DNA from 3 places in the Arthrobacter sp. Cr_A7 genome. Region 3 is predicted to be linked to each of the others. Evidence: riboswitches for the same ligand, from Rfam matches in the RefSeq annotation. Region 3 holds a riboswitch; each other region holds the start of a gene.
The links. Region 3 has a riboswitch for thiamine pyrophosphate ahead of thiD (bifunctional hydroxymethylpyrimidine kinase/phosphomethylpyrimidine kinase). Riboswitches for the same ligand answer to the same signal wherever they lie in the genome.
Positions count from the first base shown of each region.

Region 1: another riboswitch for thiamine pyrophosphate. It lies ahead of thiO (glycine oxidase ThiO); the one in region 3 lies ahead of thiD (bifunctional hydroxymethylpyrimidine kinase/phosphomethylpyrimidine kinase).
Region 2: another riboswitch for thiamine pyrophosphate. It lies ahead of P2Q66_RS08755 (ECF transporter S component); the one in region 3 lies ahead of thiD (bifunctional hydroxymethylpyrimidine kinase/phosphomethylpyrimidine kinase).

Region 1 covers NZ_JARHXQ010000230.1:252-4,629, reverse strand. Annotated here, with positions in the region: gene P2Q66_RS13745 (RNB domain-containing ribonuclease) at 1-894, opposite strand, end outside; gene thiE (thiamine phosphate synthase) at 973-1,707, opposite strand; TPP riboswitch at 1,735-1,853, shown strand; gene thiO (glycine oxidase ThiO) at 1,846-3,183, shown strand; gene thiS (sulfur carrier protein ThiS) at 3,180-3,416, shown strand; gene P2Q66_RS13725 (thiazole synthase) at 3,421-4,236, shown strand; gene P2Q66_RS13720 (4a-hydroxytetrahydrobiopterin dehydratase) at 4,283-4,378, shown strand, end outside.
Region 2 covers NZ_JARHXQ010000141.1:18,761-23,138, reverse strand. Annotated here, with positions in the region: gene P2Q66_RS08775 (iron-containing redox enzyme family protein) at 1-970, opposite strand, end outside; gene P2Q66_RS08770 (DUF4383 domain-containing protein) at 1,038-1,493, opposite strand; gene P2Q66_RS08765 (hypothetical protein) at 1,609-1,815, opposite strand; gene P2Q66_RS08760 (heme-degrading domain-containing protein) at 1,812-2,363, opposite strand; TPP riboswitch at 2,450-2,588, shown strand; gene P2Q66_RS08755 (ECF transporter S component) at 2,646-3,269, shown strand; gene P2Q66_RS08750 (ATP-binding cassette domain-containing protein) at 3,269-4,378, shown strand, end outside.
Region 3 covers NZ_JARHXQ010000321.1:1,734-6,111, reverse strand. Annotated here, with positions in the region: gene thiD (bifunctional hydroxymethylpyrimidine kinase/phosphomethylpyrimidine kinase) at 1-1,256, opposite strand, end outside; TPP riboswitch at 1,264-1,361, opposite strand; gene P2Q66_RS19420 (Rne/Rng family ribonuclease) at 1,514-4,378, opposite strand, start outside.

The DNA of each region.
Region 1 (4,378 bases), on a different contig from region 3:
TTCGCCGTAGCTGACTTCCCCGTCCCAAGGTTTGCCCAGCACTTCGGTCTGCAGCCGGAAGTGGTTGAGGGAGCGTTCATCCGGCGCGGGCATGGTGCGCAGGATACCCACCCTCCCTGCCAGCATGAGCTGGGCGGCGGCCATGCCCGTCATCAGCGAAATCTGCGCGTTCCAGTCCTCCACGGGAAGCTGCGGGGCGGCGGCGATGCGGTAGCCGCCGTCGGGAAGCTGGACGATCTCCTGTTCCGGCATGTTCAGGCTGGCGCCTTCACGGGCACGTTCCAGCTCCACGCGCTTGAGGCCAACCTCTTTGAGCAGCTGCAGTACGGGGGTTGCGTTGCCCGAATCCAGCTCAGCCTGCGCCCCCTTGTAGCTGAGCTTGGCCCGGCTGCGCATGCGCGCCCGCTTCACGGCGACGGAGGTGACTTCGGCGTCGCTGTCCAGCCGGAAATCCCAGACAAAGGCGGAACAGTCCTGCCCCGGCAGCAGGCTCCCGGCTCCCTCGCTGATGACTTCCGGATGCAGCGGAATCCGGCCGTCAGGGGCATAGAACGTCTGGCCGCGGCGCCGTGTTTCGGCGTCCAGGGGCCCGCCGGGCGTCACGAAGGAGGGAACATCGGCGATGGCGTACAGCACGTGGTACCCATCGCCGTCGGCCTCGATGAACAGGGCCTGGTCCAAATCCGTGGACGATGCAGGATCGATGGTGATAAACCCGACCCCGGTGAGGTCATAGGCCGGCAGCTGCAAGGCCGCGACGGCCGCTTCGGCATCCCTGACTGCGTGTACGGGGTATGGGCCGGGCAGTTCCAGTTCGGTCCGCAGGGCACCCAGGGCTTCCTCGAGGGCATTGTTGTGCTCGTGGACGTTGGGAGCCAGCCGATGATGTGACACGAAAATCAGCCTAGCCCGAAGAACCCCGATTTTGCATGGCATTGACGCCGCACGGGGCTGCGCCGTGTTGCGGCGTCTTTAGGGTGTGGCCCCGTCCAAGGCAGCGAGAAGGGCGGCGGCAGCGGCGGCAGGGTCATCGGCTTCCGTGATGGCACGCACCACAACGATCCGGCTCGCTCCTGCTTCCACAACCTGGTCCACATTGGAGTGGTCGATGCCGCCGATGGCGAACCAGGGCACCCCGCTCCCGGCCTCGGCCGAGGCTTCGGCGGCGTACTTCACCAGGTCCAGCCCGACGGCGGCCCTGCCGGGTTTGGTGGGCGTGGCCCAGACCGGTCCGACGCAGAAGTAGTCAAGCGCGGACGGTCCGGCTGCGGCAGCGAGGGCGGCGTCCACCTGCCCGGGGGCATGGCTGGAAAGCCCGATGGCGGCGTTGCCGTTGAGCAGGGTGCGGGCTGCATCCAACGGAAGGTCCTTCTGACCGATGTGGAACACCGGCGCACCGGACAACACGGCGATGTCCGCCCGGTCATTCACAGCCCACAGCCGGCCATGGCGCTGCGCCGCTTCCTTCAAAACCGCCAGCAGCTCCAGCTCCTCGGCCGCCTCGATGGCCTTGTCCCGCAACTGGATGATGTCCACGCCGCCGGCAAAGGCAGCATCCACGAACTGCCCGAAGTCCCCGCGGTCCCGGCGGGCATCAGTGCAGAGGTAAAGCCGGGCGCTGTTCAGGCCTGCAGTGCCTTCGGCATGGGTAAAGGCATCGGCGGCGGGGACTGCGGCAGCGGGGGCAGGGGACTGGGACACATTCATGGCTGCAAGCCTAGTTCCTCTACACTGGCCTCGTACTGCGGGAGCCCGCGGCAGCTGTCATAAAGCGCCGGGCTGAGAGGGCGTCAGAGCCGACCGCTTGACCTGATCCGGTTAATGCCGGCGTAGGGAAGGAGACACATGAGCACCCCAAACGTTGCCCCGCCCGGGGCTTCCTCCGGCGCCACCCGTGCCGACGTGGCCGTGATTGGCGGCGGAGTGGTTGGGCATGCCATCGCCTGGGAGGCGAGGCGTTCCGGACGGTCCGTCGTGCTGATCGATGACGCGCCCGGAGCCGGGGCCAGCTGGGCGGCTGCCGGAATGCTGGCGCCGGTGAGCGAGCTGCACTACCAGGAGGAGGACCTCCTGGAGCTCATGCTTGCCTCCTCCGCCCGGTGGCCGGGCTTTGCCGCGGAACTGGCCGCCGCTTCCGGCGAAAGTCCCGGGTACCTCACGACGCCGACGCTCGCCGTGGGTGCCGATGCTGCCGACCGCCGCGCCCTGATGGATTTGCGCGGGGTGCAGCAGGCCAGCGGCCTGTCCGTGGAGCCGTTGACTGTCAGGGAGGCCCGACGCCGGGAACCGCTGCTCAGCCCTGCCATCGCCTGCGCACTGGACACTCCCGCGGACCACCAGGTGGATCCCCGGCGCCTGGTGTCCTGCCTGCGGCGCGCGCTCGCCGCGCATGGCTCCGCCGTCGAAAGTAATGGAACAGACGTGGCGGGGGCCATCGACGGCTACGCCGTGCCGGACCGGGCCGCCGGGCTGGTCTGGGCGGACGGGGCAGTGGCCGGGGCCCTGCTCGCAGGCGGCGGCACGGTCCTGGCCCGCGAAACGATCGTTGCCAACGGCCTGGATGCCGCAGCCCTGGCGGGCCTGCCCGACGGCCTGCAGCTGCCGCTGCGGCCGGTGTATGGGGATATCCTGCGCCTGGCAGTGCCCCGACACCTCCAGCCGCTGGTGACCTCAACCGTCCGCGGGCTGGTCCACGGCGTCCCCGTGTATATCGTCCCGCGGCAGGACGGGACGGTGGTGATCGGAGCCACCCAGCGTGAGGATGCCCTTGCCGCAACACAAAGCGCACCGGCGGCCGGTGCCCGGGCTGCAGCGGGCGCTGTATCAGCAGGCGGGGTCTACCAGCTCCTCCGCGATGCCCAGGTCCTGGTGCCCGCCGTCGCCGAACTCGAACTGCTGGAATGCACAGCACGGGCGCGGCCCGGCACCCCGGACAACGCCCCGCTGCTGGGCCGGGTGCCGCTGGCCGGCGATCCGGCAGCCGGGGAATCCGCACACGTTGCGGGACTGATCATTGCCACCGGATTCTTCCGGCACGGCGTCCTCCTGGCCCCCGCAGCGGCGGCCATCTGCCGGGACCTTCTGGACGGCACGGCGGACGTCCGCTGGCAACCGTTCAACCCGGGCCGGTTTTCCGTGCGAGAACCGGCCGCCACCATCTTCAACATCAAGGAGACAGCATGAACATCACCCTGAACGGACAACAACATACGGTGGCTGACGGGGCCTCCATCACCATGCTCGTCAGCCAGGTCACCGGCCGCCCGCTCGCCGCTGATGGCCAGGCCCGCGACGGCGGCAAACTCGGCGTGGCGGTGGCGCACAACGCGCAGGTAGTACCCCGGAGCCAATGGTTCGCAACAGCGCTCGCCGACGGAGACGACGTCGAGCTCGTCACGGCAGTGCAGGGAGGCTGAGACCATGACCGAAACCACCACCATCACACCGGCCGGCGCCTCCGGCATGGACGACACACTGGTCATTGACGGCGTACCCCTGGCATCGCGGCTCATCATGGGCACCGGCGGCGCCCCAAGCCTGGACGGCCTCGGAGCCGCGCTCCTGGCATCCGGGACAGCACTGACCACCGTGGCCATGCGCCGCTATTCGACCGCGGAAACGGGCTCGCTTTTCCAGCTGCTCGTGGACCACGGCATCCGGGTCCTCCCCAACACCGCCGGCTGTTTCACGGCCCGTGATGCGGTCCTCACCGCCGAACTGGCCCGCGAGGCACTGGAAACCGACTGGGTGAAGCTTGAGGTCATCGCCGATGAGCACACCCTCCTCCCGGACGCCGTGGAACTGGTGGACGCCACCGAACAGCTGGTCAACCGCGGGTTCAAGGTGTTTGCGTACACCAACGATGATCCGGTCCTGGCGCTTCGCCTGGAAAACCTGGGTGCCACCGCGGTCATGCCCCTGGGATCACCCATCGGCACCGGGCTGGGGATCCTGAATCCGCACAACATCGAGCTCATCGTGTCCCGCGCCTCCGTCCCGGTGGTGCTCGATGCAGGCATCGGAACGGCGTCGGATGCCGCCCTTGCCATGGAGCTTGGCTGTGACGCCGTGCTGCTGGCCACCGCGGTGACCCGGGCGCAGAACCCGGCGCTGATGGGGGAGGCCTTCAAACACGCTGTCATCGCCGGTAGGCTGGCGAAAGCGGCCGGTCGGATACCGCGCCGCGAGCACGCGCTGGCGTCGTCGGCGATGGAGGGCCGGGCCGAGTTCCTGTAGGGCCTGCTCCTTCGGACCGGCCGGCGCCCTGATGCAAGGAGCAGCAGTGGCCGCCAAAGACGCCCTTCCCCGGGAACGCATCGACGAAGCACTCACCGGACTGCCGGACTGGCGTTTCAGCGACGGCGGCCTGGTCACCGTC
Region 2 (4,378 bases), on a different contig from region 3:
TCGCCATCACGGCGGTGGCACCGAAAATGACGTCATCCAGCAACCCCGGTTCGGCTTCCACGAGGCCGCCTGCCAGGTCCCGGCCGGCGATCTGCTCGTGCACGGCATCTGCCTCCACGTGCTCGTCGAAATAGTGGGTGACGTCCGCATCGAAGCCGTGCCGGCGGAAGCCGTTGCCGTACAGGCGGTTGGGCTGGGAGGACGTCATTTCATAGATGGCCAGGTGCCCGGTGATGGCGCCGCGGAGCCGCCGGTTCAGTCCGCAGAGGGACATCAGGTTCACGGCGGCCAGGGAGATGGCCGGGACGGCGTTCACGTACGCACCGTAGTGGTCGTCCATCCCCAGGCCGCGCATGGTCCGGGCGAACAGGGCGCTGTGCATCCGGTCCGGCCGGCCGCCGCCATACTCGTCTGCCTGGATTTCCACCAGGGCGGCTTTCGCCCGGCCGCTCAGCCGTGGAATGGCCCAGGTGTGCGGGTCCGCTTCCTTGAGCTGGTAGATGGATTTGTGGATCAGGAACTCCTTGAGCTGCCCGAGGCTTGCCTTCTTTGCCACAAACCGGGAGACGCTGGGGCCGGTGTCCCGGGCCGCCAGGCCGAACAGGACATCGGCAACTGCGTCGCTGGTCAGGTCGGAGCCGGCCGGAAGGTCCAGATCCCCGCCGGCCTCCCGGGCGGCGAGGCGCAGAGCTTCTTCGAAGGGCTTCTCCAGCATTTGCCGCACCTGGATCAGGCCGGGCTCCCACTCCCACTCGTCCGGCACACCTTCGAGGCCGGAGTAATGCAGTTCGTAGAGGCAGAAGAGGGCCAGCTGGACATCATCGTCGCCGATGATGTCCGTGACCCCGGCCAGCTTCCCGCCGACCAGCCGGCGCAGCCCGGAAAGGGACTCGCCGGCGCTGCCGGGGTGTCCTGCCACAACCCCCAACAGGGCGCTGCTGATGGGGCCTCTCGGTTCCGGAAGTTTCATGGTGCTCCTTGGGTTCGGGCGGTGTGCCGGTGCGGTGCCGTCTGCATTGACGGTCCGTCAAGAAAGGTCAGTTGCCACGGCCGGTGGCGGGAGTGCGCGGGGACAGCATGATGGCCAGGGCGATCATGGCCAGGCCCAGGACGAGGTGCAGCCAGTTGTCCGCACCGTTCTCCGGGATGAAGTTTGCCGGCGTGTTGTCTCCTATGAGGAGGCCATACAGCCAGAGCACCAGGTAGATGACCCCGCCGTACGTGAAGAAGTTCCTGGCCTGGCGGTGGGTCCGCGCCATGAGCAGGCCGGCGGCGCCGAAGAGGCAGTGGACAAGGTTATGGAGAATGGATACCTGGAACACACCCAGCAGCAGCGCCCCTGAACCGGGCCCTGCGAAACCGAGGGAATCATAGTTGCGGGTAACTCCGGGGACGAATCCCAGGATGCCAACGAGCAGGAACCCGGCGCCGGCGGCAATGGCAGACCACTGCAGGGCGGTTCGGACGCCCGGTGGGCGGGTGCTGACTGCCATGTCCTGTACTCCTCTCACGCCTGAAACAATATAGTAAGCATGATTACTAATAAAAGCTAAGCAGGCTTTGTTTCTGCGTTGAGGGATACGGAACCTTCCCCGTTCCGTCCTTTTCTTACGCCGGACCGGTCCAGGTGTAAGGGTTGGGGTGCTGCCCGCCGCTGGGGCCCTGCTCGTACCCCTGTTGCCATGCCTTGCCGACGGCGGACACCAGTTCGGCCAGCAGCGGATAGTAGGGATGGTCCGGGCCGATGAAGATCATCTCGTCCTCGGCTTTGTCCAGTGCCGCCCGGACGGCGTTGTCAGCGGGCCTGCCGGTCATGCCGGGCCGTCTGCCCCTGCCGGGCGCAGCACCTCACGCATGGCCTCCACCACCAGGTCATGGTCCTGCATCTGCGGGAGCCCGGAAACGGTGACGGTGGCTACCGCGCCCACACCGGAGACATAGACCGGGAAGGACCCGCCGTGCGCGGCGTACAGGGTTTGGTCGAACCAGCCCTGGTCCTCGATCCGACCGCCCCGGAGCCGGCCGCGAAGCCCCACCAGCAGCGAGGGAACCTCATACCGGGCGGCGGTGCGCTGCTTCGCCCGGATCCAGTGTTCGTTGTCCGGGGTGGCGCCGGGCAGGGCCACATGGAACAGGACCTGATCGCCTTTGGTGATGTCGATCGCGATGGGCAGGCCACGCTCCTTCCCCAGTTCCACAAGGAGAAGTCCAAGGTTCAGCGAGTCGTCCAGGGAGAAGCCGGGGAACTGGAGCTCATGGATCTCCCCCTCGATGCGGCCGATGAGGGCCTGCAGCGATCCTTCCGGCTGCGCGGCGTCAGAGTCCGGATCGAAGTCGGTCACATGCGGCTGATTAGCAGTCATGGCCCACAATCTACCCCTGTCCCGGTGTAAACTGGACTCCGCCCAGCAGGGCAGTTCTACCCAAGCATCATTCCATTCAGAGCATTACTTAACGACAGGGGAGCGCCGCCGTCGGGCACTGGCCAAGGCCGGGAACCGGAGGTGGGCGCTGAGAGTGCGGACAGCCGCAGACCCTCGAACCTGATCCGGTTAGTACCGGCGCAAGGGAGTCGAGTTCTCGAAGTCCGGCAACGGCAGTAGCCGCTTGCCGTGCTTTCCCCTCCTGTTTCCCAGGAGGATCACATGAGCACTGCAGCAATCAAGAAGACCACCAGCAAGTCCTGGCGCGTCGTGGACATCGTGGTGGCGGCCCTGATCGCCATCGCCGGCGGCGTCATCTTCTGGGCCTGGTCCCAGGGTGCGGCCGCGGTTTCCGCGCCGATGAACGCCGTTTACCCGCCCCTGACCGGCCTGATCGCCGGCGGCTGGATGATCCCGGCGGTGCTGGGCATGCTCATCATCCGCAAGCCCGGCGCGGCATTGTTCTGCGAAACCGTCGCAGCCACCGGAGAGCTCCTGATGGGCTCACAGTACGGCGCCTCCGTGCTGTTCTCGGGCTTCGTCCAGGGCCTAGGCGCGGAGATCATCTTCGCCATCTTCGTGTACAAGAAGTTCAACCTGCCCGTTGCGCTGCTGGCCGGCGCGGCGGCGGGCCTCTTCTGTGGCCTGAATGATTCCTTCGCGCCGTGGGGCTGGAACATCGCCTACTCGGGCGGCGACAAGCTGGCCTACATCATCTTCACCGCGATTTCCGGAGCGGTCATCGCCGGTGCACTGTCCTGGATCGCCACCCGGGGACTGGCGAAGACCGGGGTGCTGAGCTCCTTCGCCTCGCGCAAGGCAGCAACGGAGCCCGTCCTCTCCTGATGCAGGCACCTTCGCACCAGGCCGGGGCCGGAGCAGTGCCGCCGGCGGCCATCACCGCCCGCGGCTGGGGGTGGCGGCATGCCGGCCGCCCCAAGCCCGCGGTACACGGCCTTGACCTCGACATCGCGCCGGGGGAGCGGGTGCTCCTGCTCGGCCCTTCCGGTGCCGGCAAATCCACCCTCCTGCATGCCCTTGCCGGGGTTCTGGGCGACGCGAACGACGACGGCGAGGCGGGCGATTCGGACGAGTCAGGTTCGCTGCTCGTCGACGGCGTGTCCCCCCGCGGGCAGCGCGGCCATGCCGGGCTGATGCAGCAGGACCCCGAAACACAGGTGGTCCTCTCCCGCGTAGGCGACGACGTCGCCTTCGGCGCCGAAAACCTTGCCGTGCCCCGTGATGCCATCTGGACCCGCGTGCAGGAGGCGCTTGACGACGTCGGCCTGTCCCACCTGCCGCTGGACCATCCGACGTCGGCCCTGTCCGGCGGCCAAAAGCAGCGCCTCGCGCTGGCGGGCATCCTTGCGATGCGGCCCGGGCTGATCCTTTTGGATGAGCCCACCGCCAACCTGGACCCGGCGGGTGTGCTGGAGGTCCGCGACGCCGTGGCCCGGTGCCTGGACAAGACCGGCGCAACGCTGGTGGTGGTGGAGCACCGGGTGTCGGTCTGGAAGGACCTGGTGGACCGGATTGTGGTCTTGCAGCCCGGCTCGGCCTCTGATCCTGCGGTACTGCTGGACGGGCCTCCGGACCAGGTGCTGAGTGAGGCGCGGACCTTGCTGATGGCCGCCGGAGTGTGGGTGCCCGGTTATGTGCCTGCCACGCGTGCCCGTGCTGTCGTGCCGGCCGCGGGGACGGGAAATCTCCTGCTCGCCGCCGAAAAGCTGGCAGTGTCCCGGGAACGTCCGCGCCGCAGCGGGTTCCGCAGGATCCCGCCAGTCCCGGTGCAGGAAGACATCACCGCGCAGGTGCGGTCCGGCCAGGCGCTGGCTGTGGTGGGACCCAACGGTGCGGGAAAATCGACGTTCGCCCTGACCCTCGCGGGGCTCCTGGAGCCGGTTGCCGGCAAGGTTTCCGCCACCACCGACTTGAGCCGGGGAGCGGGAATCGAC
Region 3 (4,378 bases):
GGAAGGACGGCGGCCGCGAGCACTGCATAGCTGCCCGACGCCGATGCAGCCGTCAGGTGGTCCACGTAGGACTTGGTGACCGGACCCAGTTTCGCCTGGACGGGGCGGGTGCTCAGCCAGGACCTGTGCAGTTCCGACTCCACTTCCAGGCACTGCCGCGCGGAGGCAGCCCAGAACACCTGCTCCGTTTCGGTGGGTGCCAGGGCACTTGCCCGTGCCAGGACGCGGGAGTAGCCGTTGAGGTAGATGGCGTCCTGGGCCAGGTAGTAGGCAAACTCCTTTTCGGGGAGGCTTCCGGAGGCCAGTCCGCGGATGAAGTCCAGCCCGTAGATCGCCTTGAGGTCCTCGTCGGCTTCGGCCCGCAGCCGCGCCGCGAATCCTCCGGCGGGCGGGACGGGGCGCAGGTGGTGGAAATGGTGGACCGGCCCGTTCCCTGTTCCCACGTCCAGGCGTCCGGAGGCTTCCAACGCGCCTGCCAGCCATGGCTTCACTTCCCGCAGCGATGCCTCCCAGTCCCCCAGCCGCGCCTGGACAGTGGCCATCGCCGAGGAGAGCGAACAGCCGGTGCCGTGACTGTTGGGGGTGGCCACCCGCTCCCCCGGCACCTGGATGACTTCTGCTCCCAGCAATCCGTTCATGTTGACCAGCGCGTCCGGGCATTCGGCCCCGGCCAGGTGGCCTCCCTTCACCAGCACGGTGGTCCCGGTGGCAGCTGCCAGGCGCTTCCCCTGATCGAGCGCGCCTTCCCAGGAATCCTGCGGGCTTTCGCCCACCAGCATGGCGAGCTCGGCCAGGTTGGGCGTGAGGAGATGGGCGAGCGGCAGCAGGTCGCGGAGCGCAGCCTCAGCTGATTCCTGCAGCAGCCGGTCGCCGCTGGTGGCGACCATCACCGGGTCGAGGACCACGACGGCGGGCCGCACCTTTTCGAGCCATACCCGGACCACCCCGATGACGGCGGCGTCCCCAAGCATGCCGATTTTCACGGCGTCGATGGTGATGTCGTCACTGATGGCGTCCAGCTGGCTGGCCAGGAAGGAAGCCGGCGGGACGTGGACGGCTTCCACGCCGCGGGTGTTCTGTGCCGTGAGGGCTGTGATGGCAGCCATGCCGTACCCGCCGTGCGCGGCAATACTTTTGAGGTCCGCCTGGATACCCGCTCCACCGGAGGGGTCCGAACCCGCAATGGACAGGACACGGGGCAGGTCCCGGCCGGAATCCGGCAGGACAGGAGTGGACTGGAGAGCTTCCGCGGGCATTGCAAGAGTCGAAGACAAGAGACATCCCTTCGCCGGTACTAGCCGGACAGGTTCAACGGGTGTGGATCTCAGCCGGCCCTTCGCGCGGCACCCCGTGTCGGTTCCCCAGCCTAGCCGTTTTGCCGCCGACGCACCGAAGGTGACGTGCCGCTGCTTCTGGAACCTGGTCCGGGCCGAAACACTGTTAACGCCGGATGCCCGGAACCGGCCGTGAGGGCGATTCCGGGCATCCGGGTTTTTGTTTGTGCTGCCTGCGGTTAGAGCTCGGAAGCAGGAACTCCCACACCGAGGATGATCGGAGCCTCGGCCTGCTTGGCGCCTGCAGTGTCCGCACCGGAGGCGGCAGCCGGTTCCGGCGCCTTCGCGGCATGCGAGTGGCCTGCACTGGCTGCGGGGACGCTCTCGTGGTGCTGGACGGACGTCTCGTTGGCAGCCCCCTGGGCACGGCTGGCGCTGCGGTTGCGCCGTGGCCTCCGCTGCCGTGACTGCTCCACGGTGTGGTCCGACCAGTCCTTCTCAACGGTTGCGGCGGCGGACGGCTGCCCGGCCTTGGCCGGTTCCGAAACTGCCGGTGCCGAAACTACCGGTGCCGGAGCTGCCGATGCCGAAACCGCAGCTTCCGGCTGTTCTGCCGGAGCCTCGGCAGCCGGAGCGGGCTCACCGAGGTGCGCAAAGGCTTCAGCGAGCCGGTCGAGGGTGAGGGCAGGTTGCGCCTGCTGTTCTTCCGCGTGCTCGACGAACGGCAGGGCGACCTTCTCACCGCCAAACGTCAGGACAGCGGCGGGACGGGAGGAGGCATCGGCGTCGTGCTTGTCCGCCTCGACCGGCGCTGCCTGCTGGGCCGGCTGTGCCTGGCGGGCAGCCGCAACTTCATCGTCGTGCAGGTGGGCCGCGTGGGCTGCTGCAGCGATGTTGGCGAGGGCCAGTCGGGTTGCTTCCGCCTTGGCGTGGCGTTCGGCGTCTGACGGGTCCGGGTGGACCGTGTGCACGTGTACGGCCGCGGCCGCCGGGGCAACGTCAGGCTGCTGGCCGCCGCGTCCGCGCCGCCGCTTGCGGTCGGGACGGACACCGGGCTGGGTGCTGTCGGTCCGCTGGCCTTCGTTGCGGTGTCCTTCAGCACGGGCTTCAGGCCGGCTGTCGGCACGCTGCACGTGGTGCTCGGCGGCAACGATGTTGGCGCGTCGGTGCTCCACGGGATCGTCGTGGGTGACCACGCCGCGCCCGGCGCACGCCTCACACTGCTCACCGAAGACCTCCAGGAGCCCGGTGCCCATGCGCTTGCGCGTCATTTGGACCAGGCCCAGCGAGGTGACCTCGGCAACCTGGTGCTTGGTACGGTCACGGCCCAGGCACTCCACCAGCCGGCGCAGCACCAGGTCCCGGTTGGACTCCAGCACCATGTCGATGAAGTCGATGACGATGATGCCGCCGATGTCGCGCAGCCGGAGCTGCCGTACAACTTCCTCGGCCGCTTCAAGGTTGTTCTTCGTGACGGTTTCTTCGAGGTTGCCGCCGCTGCCGGTGAACTTGCCGGTGTTGACGTCCACCACGGTCATGGCTTCGGTGCGGTCGATGACCAGCGAACCGCCGGAGGGCAGGAACACCTTGCGTTCCAGGGCCTTGTGGATCTGCTCGTCGATCCGCCAGGCCGCGAAGATGTCCTGGTCCTTGGTCCACTTCTCGAGGCGGCCCACGAGGTCCGGCGCCACGTAGGTGACGTAGGCCTCGATGGTGTCCCAGGCTTCCTCGCCGGAAACAATCAGCTTGGAGAAGTCCTCGTTGAAGACGTCACGGACCACCTTGATGGTGAGGTCCGGTTCGCCATAGAGCAGTTCCGGCGCCAGGACCTTGGTGGAGGTGGACTGGCTTTCGATGCCTTCCCACTGGGCCCGCAGACGGTTGATGTCGTGCGTCAGCTCTTCCTCGGACGCTCCCTCGGCGGCTGTGCGGACAATGACGCCCGCGTGCTCCGGAAGGCGGTCCTTGAGGATGCGCTTGAGGCGGTTGCGTTCGACGTCGGGCAGCTTGCGGGAGATGCCTGTCATGGAGCCGCCGGGCACGTACACGAGGTAGCGGCCGGGCAGCGAGATCTGGCTGGTCAGGCGTGCACCCTTGTGGCCCACCGGGTCCTTGGTGACCTGGACCAGGACGGTGTCGCCGGACTTGAGGGCGTTTTCGATGCGGCGCTGCTTGCCTTCGAGGTTGACGGCCTCCCAGTTCACCTCGCCGGCGTACAGGACGGCGTTGCGGCCGCGTCCGATGTCAACAAAGGCAGCCTCCATGGAGGGCAGGACATTCTGGACCTTGCCGAGGTAGACGTTGCCGATGAGCGAATCCTGCTGCGTCTTGGACACGAAGTGTTCCGCCAGGACGCCGTCCTCAAGGACCGCAATCTGGATTCTGTCGTCGCGCTGCCGGACAATCATTTGCCGGTCAACGGACTCGCGGCGGGCCAGGAACTCGGCCTCGGTGATCACGGTGCGGCGGCGGCCGGTATCGCGGGACTCGCGGCGGCGCTGCTTCTTCGCCTCCAGCCTGGTGGAACCCTTGACGCTGGTGACCCGGTTGCTGACGGCCGGTTCGGTGGCAACGCGGGGCGCGCGGACGCGGGTCACGGTGTTGGGCGGGTCGTCATCCCCGCCGCCGGTCAGTTCCAGGTCCTGGTCCCCACGGCGGCGGCGACGGCGGCGGCGCGACGTGACGCCCTCTTCCAGCTGCCCGGCCTGCTCTTCGTCGGCATCCTCGGCCGTTTCGTCGTCGCCCTCAGCGCCTGCCTCTGCATCGCGGTCATCAAGGCGGCCGCGGTTTCGGCGGCCACGGCTGCGGCGCCTGCGGCGGCCCGCGGAATCCTCTGCGTCGCCTTCTTCGGCGTCGTCCTCTTCCGGCTCTTCGGCGGCTGCCGCGGCGGGGGAGGCGGGGCGCACCACCGTGCTGAGGTCCGGGGCCTGGAACAGCACGGACGTGGGGGAAGCGGGTTCCAGGAAGAGCGAGCCGAAGGGGCTGGGAGCAGCACCGGTGGCGGTTGCGTTGCTTTCTTCCTCGGTTTGGGCTTGGGGAGCGGCGGCTTCAGGCGTTGCGGCCGACGGCGTCTGGGCCGCTTCCGGCGTTACGGCTGCTTCCGC